DNA from 3 places in the Burkholderia sp. Bp8998 genome. Region 3 is predicted to be linked to each of the others. Evidence: riboswitches for the same ligand, from Rfam matches in the RefSeq annotation. Region 3 holds a riboswitch; each other region holds the start of a gene.

Region 1 (3,245 bases), on a different contig from region 3:
GCCCGGCAGAACGCGAGCCGCATCATCACGTGCTGTCCCTTCGGCAACACGATCTCGACCGCATCGACCGCGCGGCCCGCGAGCAGCAGGCGCGCGGCGGCGAGCGACGTCGCGGTCGCGCAGCTGCCGGTCGTATAGCCGAACCGCAGCGGTGCGGGTTGTTCGGGGGTTTCGTCGCGCATCACGCGGGGTCCGCGAAGTCCGTTGCCGTGGAATCGGGCTTGCGCACGTCATACAGCGTGACGGGCAACGGCTGCCGCCACGTGTCGAAGCGGCCGAGCGGCTCGGCGTGCGCGAGCGATACGCGCGTGAGCGTGCCGCCGTGCGCGTCGCGCCACGCGGCGAGCGCCAGCTCGCCCTGCAGCGTGACCGCGTTCGCGACGAGCCGGCCGCCGGGTTTCAGCGCCGACCAGCACGCATCGAGCACGCCCGGCGCGGTCGCGCCGCCGCCGATGAAGATCGCGTCGGGCGCGGCGAGCCCCGCGAGCGCATCGGGCGCGCGCCCCGCGACGAGTTGCAGGCCCGGCACGCCGAGCACGTCGCGGTTGTGCTCGATGAAGCGCTGCCGCTCCGCGTGCGACTCGATCGCGATCGCCTGGCACGACGGATGCGCACGCATCCACTCGATGCCGATCGAGCCGCTGCCCGCGCCGACGTCCCACAGCAGTTCGCCGGGCGCGGGCGCGAGGCGCCCGAGCGTCAGCGCGCGCATGTCGCGCTTGGTGAGCTGGCCGTCGTGGCGGTACGCGTCGTCGGGCAGGCCGGGCGTGAGCGCGCGGCGCGGCGCATCGGGGCCGGCCTGGCAGTCGAGCGCGACGAGATTGAGCGCGGCGGTCTCGTCGACGTGCCAGTCTTGCGCGAGGCCGTCGATGCGCCGCTCGAGCGGGCCGCCGAGATGTTCGAACACGCTGATGCGCGTCGGCCCGAAGCCACGCGCGACGAGCTCGGCGGCGACCGCGGCCGGCGTGCGGCCGTCGGCGCTCAGCACGAACAGGCGCCGGCCCGGCAGCAGGTGGCGCGCGAGCGTCGCGAGCGGCCGGCCGACGAGCGACACCGCCCCGACGCCCTGCAACGCCCAGCCGAGCCGCGCGGCCGCCAGCGACAGCGACGACGGTGCGGGCAGCACGCGCCATTCGTCGGGGGACAGTTCGCGCGCGAGCGTCGCGCCGACGCCGAACAGCATCGGGTCGCCGCTCGCCAGCACGCAGACGGGCGAACCGCGCTGCGCGAGCAGGCCCGACAGGTCGAACGGCGACGGCCACGCCGCGCGTTCGGCCGGCAGCCGCGCGGGCAGCATGTCGAGGTGCCGCTTCGCACCGACGACCCGCGTTGCCTCGAGCAGCGCGCGCCGCGCACTGCGCCCGAGCCCCGCGTAGCCGTCGTCGCCGATGCCCACTACCGTCAGCCACGCCGTCATGCTCCCTTCCCCATCGTCCGATTCCATCGAGTCGCTGCTCGGCGGCCGTAAAGGCGCCGGTGCGGCCGTCCGCATTGCGAAAGTCGGCATGGTACCGTGTTCCACCGCGGGTTTCATCTGCGGGGCCGCCGACGCCGGGCCGCGTGGTCGGCCGCATTTGGCATCGGCCACGGCGCCCGCCCGGCGGTCGCGAAGCGCCGGTGAAATCGGGTATGCTACGGCCGTTCGTTCGCCGGTGCCCTTCGGGGCCGAAGAGGGAACACAGGGCGCGCCGCGCGCCGCTGTGGCTGCCCCCGCAACTGTAGACAGCGAGCCGATCTCCCCTCATGCCACTGGTTTCACCGGGAAGGCCGGGAGCAGGCGCCGACCTGTCAGCCAGGAGACCTGCCGGCCTGAAAGTGCGTGCGTGCCAGTCGGCGTCGGGCGGGGTGTACCGATGCGTTGGCCGCGGCGCGACACTGCCCCGGTATCCCGTTGAGTTCCGTCCCCGTTTCGATTCCTGCGTCGTCCGTCATGCGCCCGTCGGCCTGCCCGGGGCTCATGCGCGTCGTCGCGGCCGCCGACGGCGGGCTGTGCCGGATCAAGCTGCCGGGCGGCCGGCTCGACGCGCGGCAGGCGTGCGCGATTGCCGCCGCCGCGCGCGCCTGCGGCTCCGGCGCGATCGACGCGACCAATCGCGCGAATCTCCAGTTGCGCGGCATCCGCGACGGCATGGCCGATACGCTGGCCAACGCATTGCTCGACGCGGGCCTGGGCCCGCGTGCGGGCGCCGGCGATGCCGCGGAGGACCGGGCCGCGCTCGCCGCGAGCGACGACGTCCGCAACCTGATGCTCAGCCCGCTCGCGGGGCTCGATCCCGACGCACTGCTCGACAGCCGCGCGCTCGCGCTTGCGCTGCTCGACATGCTGACGCACGAGCCGCGCCGCGGCGAGGTGTCGCCGAAATTCTCGATTCAGCTCGACGGCGGCGAAGCGGTCGCGGCGCTCGATCATCCGCACGACATCTGGCTCGCCGCATGGCGTCGCGGCGACGGCGCGGTTCGCATCGCCGTGGGCCTGGCCGGCTGTCCGCCGGTCGCGCCCGGCGATCCGCCCGCTTCGTTCGACGTGGCGCCGGACCAGGCCGTCGCGCTCGTCCGCGCGTTGCTGCTCGCGTTCCTCGATCTTGCGCCGGCCGACGTCACGCGGATGCGTGCGTGGCTCGCGACCGGCGGCGCACGCGCGTTGCGCGAGCGCGCGCAGCATTACGTACCCTTCCCGCTCGAAGCCGATCCGGCACTGGCCGGCTGGCGGCGCACGCACGCGGATGCCGCGCTGCGTTTCGGCGCACGGCCGTCGCGCGACGCGGATCGCTGCAGCGTCGGCGCGCAGTTCGTGCTCGGACGGCTCGACGCGTCGCAACTGAACCGGCTCGCGGCACTGGCCGAAGCAGAAGGCGACGGCACGTTGTCGATGACCCCGTGGCAAGGCATCTTCGTGCACGGCGTGCGGCACGAACGTGCGCCGGCCGTGCTCGACGCGCTCGCGTCGCTCGGGCTCGTGTGCGCGACAGCCGACCCGCTGGCGGCGCTGGTCGCGTGCACCGGCAGCGCGGGCTGCGCGAAGTCGCGCGCCGATACGAAACGCGATGCGCTCGCGCTGGCCGCGCGCGTCGGCCATCCGGTCGACGTGCACCTGACCGGCTGCGAACGCCATTGTGCGTTGCCGCACCCCGCGACGCACACGCTCGTCGCGGTTGCGCCCGCACGCTACGACCTTTACCGGCGCGACGCCGCCGCGGGCCTCGGCGCCCCGCTCGCGCGCCATTTGACGATTGAACAGGCCGCGG
Region 2 (3,245 bases), on a different contig from region 3:
GGTTCAGAGCGGGCCGGCGAGCGCGACCGTCACGCCGTCCCGGATGGATTTGGGGCCGAGCAGCCGGCCATTGGGCGCCGCGAGCCGCGCGCACGGCTCGGCCACGCCCGCGACGCCGAAACGCGCGAGGGCGGCAGCCGACGGGCCGCTCAATGCCGGTTCGGGACACTGCGCGAGCTGCGCTGCGTCGAACGCAACCAGCGGCCAGCCGCGGCGCGCGCACAGCGTGCGCAGCGGCCGGGCATGCGCCTTGTCGGCGAGCGTCGCGACGACGGCCGGCTCGGCGCCCGGGTAGTGCGCCAGCGCCGCGCGGATCGCGGCATCGAGTTGCGCGGCCGTCACGCCGGCGCGGAAACCGACGCCGAGCGCGACGCGCATCATGCGCGGCCGCCGAGCGCCGCGCGCACCGCCGGATCGTCGGCGAGTGCCGCGACGCGGCCGATCACGACGATCGCGGGCGAACCGATACCGGTCGCGCCCACGCGTTCGACGACCGTGTCGAGCGTCGCGAGCACGTGCCGCTGCGCATCGCGCGTCGCGTTCTCGATCGCCGCGCACGGCGTGTCGCCGGGCACGCCGCCGTCACGCAGCGCGGCCACGATCGCGTCGAGCCGGCGTATGCCCATGTAGATCACGATCGTCATCCGCGTCGCGGCGAGCGCGCGCCAGTCGGGTTCGTCGGCGCCCGCGCCGTGGCCCGTGACGAAGATCACGCCCTGCGCGTCGCCGCGATGCGTGACCGGAATGCCGAGCGCGGCCGGGGCCGCGATCCCGGCCGTGATGCCGTTCACGACCTCGACCGGGAAACCCGCCGCACCGAGCGCGAGCAACTCCTCGCCGCCGCGGCCGAACACGAACGGATCGCCGCCCTTGAGCCGTGCGACGCTGCGGCCCGCGCGCAGGTGCGCGAGCATCGCGGCGACGATCGTTTGCTGCGGCGTCGACGCATGGCCGCCGCGCTTGCCGACATGCTCGATACGCGCGTCGGCGCGCGCATGGCGCAATACGTCGGGGTTCACGAGATCGTCGACGAGCAGCACGTCGGCCGCGGCGATCGCGCGCACGGCCTTCAGCGTCAGCAGATCGGCGTCGCCGGGGCCGGCGCCGACGAGCCAGGCGCGGCTCATCGGACGCGGCACGGCGCACACCGTGTCGTAGCGGTGGAAAGGGGACAGCGAGCGGCACATCGGCGGCCGGCGGACAGGCAAGGCATGACGGATCGGGCAAAGCCCGCGCGAGCGCGGGCGGAAAGCGCACCCCATCCGTCCCCCGCGGATCGGGCGTTCGGCGAGCAGCGGGCTCGCCCCTTGCGTCGGCCGGTATCCGGGCTGGCCGCTTGCCAGGCCGCAGCCTTCCCGCCCGCTGAAGGGCAGTGGCATCGCGGGCGGCCTGGGCGCGTGCGGGGGAACCGCGGCGCGCGGGCGGCGTACCGTTGCGGGGACAGCACAGGCCGGGCGGACCTCCGCCTCCTGTTTCCCGTTTAACTGCGTGCGCGGAATACGCATGCGAGCACCGAACGCGGCGCATACGATAGCACAGCGGTCGGCCCGCGCGAACCCGCCGTGCGGGCGCCGCGAGCGGCCCCCGCACGGTGCGCGGCCACGCCGAACGCGCCGCGGCGGCCCGTTCCGCCTTGACGCTCCCCGCACCGCCGCCTACACTCGCACGCGTTTCGGTGCTCGCGCGCGCTCCTCCGGCGCGCGCAGTTAAACGGGAAACAGGGAGCCTGCCTGCGCCGCAGTCGAGCCAACCTGTGCTGCCCCCGCAACGGTAAGCGAACGCGTCGCGCCCAGCGCGATGCAGCGCCGCTTCGCCGCATGCCTGCCGCATGCGGACGACCGCCACTGGATGCCGCGCATCCGGGAAGGCGAAGCGGCGTGTTCGTCAGCCCGGATACCGGCCGAAACGTTGGGGTTCAGCGCCGCGGGGAGGCGGCGCATCGTCCACGGCCGCCGTTCGCCGGACGCCCGAGCGTTGCCCGCTTCCTCCGCCGATCCGTCAACCGCTGCGCGCGGGCCGGGGCGAGGAACGGCCGGCGCCGCGCGCCGGGCCGACGACGGCCGTGTTGGCATTCATCATGTCGACCGTTCGCAAAGGAGCATCATGCTCGACTCGTTCTTCCGTCTGTTCAACGACAGCCCGTCCGGGCTGCGCGGCAAAATCATCGCGATCTATTCTTTGCTCGTCGCGTTCAACGCCGGCGCGTGGATCTGGGCATTCGTCGCGTTTCGCGACCAGCCCGTGCTGCTGGGTACCGCGCTGCTCGCCTACGTGTTCGGGCTGCGCCATGCGGTCGACGCCGACCATATCGCCGCGATCGACAATGTCACGCGCAAGCTGATGCAGGAGGGCCGTAGCCCGCTCGGCGCGGGCCTGTTCTTCTCGCTCGGCCACTCGACGGTGGTGATCGTGATGTCCGTGGCGGTCGCGCTGACCGCGGCATCGCTCGCGCGCTTCGAGAGCATGAAGACCTGGGGCGGCGTGATCAGCACGAGCGTGTCGGCATTCTTCCTGCTGGTGCTCGCAGCCGCCAACCTGCTGATCCTGATCTCCGTCTACCGGACGTTTCGCGCGGCCCGCCGCGGCGAGCCGATCGTCGACGCCGACCTCGACATGCTGATGAACCAGCGCGGCGTGCTGGCCCGCCTGTTCCGGCCTCTGTTCCGCCTCGTGTCGCGCAGCTGGCACCTGTATCCGGTCGGCTTCCTGTTCGGCTTCGGCTTCGATACCGCGACCGAAATCGCGCTGTTCGGCATCTCGGCCACGCAAGTGCAGGGCGGCCTGTCGTTCTGGTCGGTGATGGTGTTGCCGGTGCTGTTCACCGCCGGCATGACGCTCGTCGACACGACCGACGGCATCCTGATGATGGGCGCGTACCGCTGGGCATACGTGCGGCCGATCCGCAAGATCTACTACAACATGACGATCACGTTCGTGTCGGTGCTGGTTGCCGCGCTGATCGGCGGCATCGAGGTGCTCGCGCTGCTCGCGGATAAACTCTCGCTGCAGGGCCCGGTGTGGAATTTCTCGACGATGGTCGCCTCGCATTTCGGGATGCTCGGCTACGTCGTGATCGGCCTGTTCCTCGCGTGCTGGATCGTATCGGCCGCGATCTACCGCATCAAACGCTACGACGAGATCGACGTGACGCTCTCGGCCTGACTCCCTTTTCGACACAGGACCCACCATGACCCTACGCAAGCTTCCCGTCACGATCGTCACGGGCTTTCTCGGCAGCGGCAAGA
Region 3 (3,245 bases):
CCGCCTTGGCCGCTAGGCCGGCATCCTGAACCTGGGGTTCAGAATTGGTCGCAGTTAGCAGCACTTCGGGTACATCAGACAGAGTGACGCGCGCGCCCGTGCTACAAATTTCCGCAACCGTGCACATGGCATTGGTTCAAGGAATATATGACCTTGGCGAACCAGGCAGGGAAGCTGACTGAACTGTGTTTCGTTGCGCCAATTTGACCACCGTTGATCGCCGAGATCAAGGGGAATCGACGCATCGATCAAACGTTACTGCGTCTCGTGCTGTGCGAGCACCGCGCCGAGCTGTTCGTTCATCTGGTGCATTGTACGACGGATTTCCTCCGCCGGAAATGCTTCACCGTGCCGCACGCTCGTTTGCAGCCGCAGCAATTCGGATGCGAGCGACAGCGCCGCCATTACCGCGATGCGATCGGTGCCGCGCACCGAGCTGTTCGCGCGGATCTTCGACATTTCGGCGTCGACGCGCGCGACGGCCTCGAGCAGCGCCGCTTCGGTTTCGGCCGAACAGGCGAGCCGATAGGGCTGACCGAGAATCGAGACTTCGATCTGCTTGGTGCTCATGCATGTTCTCCGTGGCTGGCCGCATCGTCGCTATCCGTGCGCGCCTGCGCATCCAGCAGGTCGAGCTGGTTGTCGGCTTGCTCCGCACTCTTCGTGCGCGGCAGCTTTTCGAGAATCGCGTTCAGTTTGACCTGGGCGTCGTCGATCTTTGCCGACAGCGTGTCGCGCTCGGCCGCGAGCGCATTGCGTTCGTCGCGCAGTTGCGCGAGTTCCGCACGGACCGTGTCCGCTTCCGCGCGCATTTGCGCGACCTGCTCCTCGAGCGCGAGCCGTTCCGAGTGATAGCGCTTGTTCAGCGAGATCAGACGGCCAATATTTTGAGATAAAGTTTCGAGTTCGTTGAGCATTTGCTGCGTCCTCTAAAGACCCAGCATTTTAGCGCGGAATAACGCGCATTCCGACATCTGTAACGTTTCCAGTCGTAACACCCCGGCTTCTTGCCGTGAATACGCGGGTCCAGTCGCTTTCTTGACGCTCGCGTGGCCCGCTCCTAAACTGGCGCCGCCTCGGTGCTCGCGCGTGTGTCGCGCGGTTAAACGGGAAGCAGGGCGCGCGCTCCGCCCGGAGATCGCCAACCTGCGCTGCCCCCGCAACGGTAAGCGGCCGCGTCGCATGACGCAGGCCGGCTCGGGCGCGTTTCGCGTACAGGTCGCACGCGGGCGCGGGCCACTGCGCACGACATGCGCGGGAAGGCGAGCCGGTACGCCGCCAGCCCGGATACCGGCCGAGGCGAGGAGCCTGTACGGCTTCATGACGCGTGGCCTGCGGGGAAGCGGGGCGCGCAGTGCTTCACGGGACTTGTTCGATGCTGACCCCAATCGTCCGCGCGGTGTTCGGCACACGCCGTGGCGTACCGCTTGCCGTCCTCGCGCAGACTGCGGCGGACGCCGATTCGTCCGGATCGGCGCCCACGCTCGCCGTCACGATGCCGATCGACCCGATGCGGCGCCTTCCACTATATTGCGCAGAACGCCGGCCGCACGGAGGGTGTGGCGCGATGGATCGCGGCCGCCACATGCCGGTATGGCCGGCGTACGGCGCAACGACACGTTCGACAAGGATAACGAGCTTGCATATGCCCATAACACGCCGGAGCGCGACACCTGTGCCGCGCTCGGCCGGCAACGACGGTCAGCGGAAGCGTCGCGCGTCATGCGCGATGCCGTGCGTCGCATGAGCGCCGCGCGTGCCATCGCGATCTGGACCGTGCTCGCGGCCGTGGTCGCGTTGCTGTTCGTCGCGTCGCTGTCGATCGGCAGCGTGCCGATGTCGCCGTGGCAGGCGCTCGCGTCGCTCGTGCCGCACGGCGGCGACGCGCTGTTCGCCGACATCGTGCGCACGCTGCGGCTGCCGCGTGCACTCGCGGGCTTCGCGTGCGGCGCGCTGCTCGCGCTGGCCGGTGCGCTGCTGCAGGTGCTGTTGCGCAATCCGCTCGCGGAGCCGTACGTGCTCGGCGTGTCCGGCGGCGCGGCCGGCATCGCGCTCGTCGCGATGATCGCGGGCGCCGCATGGTGGCTCGTCGATGCGGCCGCGTTCGCCGGCGCGCTCGTGTCGGTCGCGCTCGTGCTCGGGCTGGCTCGCCGCGAGCTGTGGCGCGGCGACTCACGCGATGCATCGCCGCGGCTGCTGCTCACGGGCGTCGTGATCGCGGCCGGGTGGGGCGCGCTCGTCACGCTGCTGCTGTCGCTCGCGCCCGATGCACGGCTGCGCGGCATCATCTTCTGGCTGACGGGCGACCTGAACGGCGTGACGGCGCCGTGGTTCGCATGGGGCGCGCTGCTGCTGGCCGCATGCGTCGCGCTGCCGGCCGCGCCGCAGCTCAACGTGCTGCTGCGTGGCGACGCGACCGCGCTCGCGCTCGGCGTGCCGGTCGCGCGGCTGCGCATGCGGATCTATCTCGTCGCGTCGCTGGCCGCCGCGGCCGCGGTGACGACGGCCGGCACGATCGGTTTCGTCGGCCTCGTCGTGCCGCACGCGCTGCGGCTCGCATTCGGCAACGACCAGCGCATGCTGCTGCCCGCCGCGATGCTCGCGGGCGGCGGCGGCGTGATGGCGGCCGACCTGCTCGCGCGCACCGCGATCGCGCCTGCGCAATTGCCGGTCGGCGTGATGACCGCGTTGATCGGCGTGCCGGTGTTCCTGTGGATGTTGCTGAGGAGACCGATGCGATGACGCATGCCGCTCTGCACTCCGCCGGCGACATGACCTGCGCGGTGGTCGACCTTACGCTGAAGGCTGGCGAACGGACGCTGCTCGATCGCTTCACGCAGGTGTTCCGGCCCGGCGAGATCTGGTGCGTCGCGGGACCGAACGGCGCAGGCAAGACGACGCTGCTCGCGACGCTCGCGGGCCTGCAGCGGCCGGCCGGCGGCGAGGTCGAGATCGACGGCCGGCCGCTCGCCGCGTGGCCGCCCGAACGGCTCGCACGGCGCCGCGCACTGATGCCGCAACAATTGCACGACGCGTTCAGTGCGACGGTATTCGACACGGTGCTGCTCAACCGCTTTCCGTATCTCGGCGGCTGGGGCTGGGAGCGCGATGGAGACCGCGCGGCCGCGCGTGACGCGCTCGCGACGTTCGGGCTGAGCGCGCTCGCGTCGCGCGACGTGCTGTCGCTGTCGGGCGGCGAGCGGCAGCGCGTCGCGCTGGCCGCGACGCTGTGTCAGGACGCGCCG

What was found. A riboswitch is a leader RNA that binds a small molecule or an ion and turns the genes downstream of it on or off. The one in region 3 is predicted to bind cobalamin.
Region 1: another riboswitch for cobalamin. It lies ahead of cobG (precorrin-3B synthase); the one in region 3 lies ahead of DIE06_RS21130 (iron ABC transporter permease).
Region 2: another riboswitch for cobalamin. It lies ahead of DIE06_RS10480 (HoxN/HupN/NixA family nickel/cobalt transporter); the one in region 3 lies ahead of DIE06_RS21130 (iron ABC transporter permease).

The regions. Positions count from the first base shown of each region.
Region 1 is NZ_QTQF01000007.1:102,652-105,896, forward strand. Features, by position in the region: gene DIE06_RS10385 (cobalt-precorrin-5B (C(1))-methyltransferase) at 1-182, opposite strand, end outside; gene cbiE (precorrin-6y C5,15-methyltransferase (decarboxylating) subunit CbiE) at 182-1,417, opposite strand; cobalamin riboswitch at 1,634-1,824, shown strand; gene cobG (precorrin-3B synthase) at 1,931-3,245, shown strand, end outside.
Region 2 is NZ_QTQF01000007.1:122,848-126,092, reverse strand. Features, by position in the region: gene DIE06_RS10490 (cobalamin biosynthesis protein) at 4-381, opposite strand; gene cobA (uroporphyrinogen-III C-methyltransferase) at 378-1,187, opposite strand; cobalamin riboswitch at 1,297-1,532, opposite strand; cobalamin riboswitch at 1,657-1,920, shown strand; gene DIE06_RS10480 (HoxN/HupN/NixA family nickel/cobalt transporter) at 2,104-3,162, shown strand; gene cobW (cobalamin biosynthesis protein CobW) at 3,188-3,245, shown strand, end outside.
Region 3 is NZ_QTQF01000021.1:61,736-64,980, reverse strand. Features, by position in the region: RNA gene ssrS (6S RNA) at 1-175, opposite strand, end outside; gene DIE06_RS21140 (cell division protein ZapA) at 256-570, opposite strand; gene DIE06_RS21135 (ATPase) at 567-917, opposite strand; cobalamin riboswitch at 1,061-1,314, shown strand; gene DIE06_RS21130 (iron ABC transporter permease) at 1,744-2,742, shown strand; gene DIE06_RS21125 (ABC transporter ATP-binding protein) at 2,739-3,245, shown strand, end outside.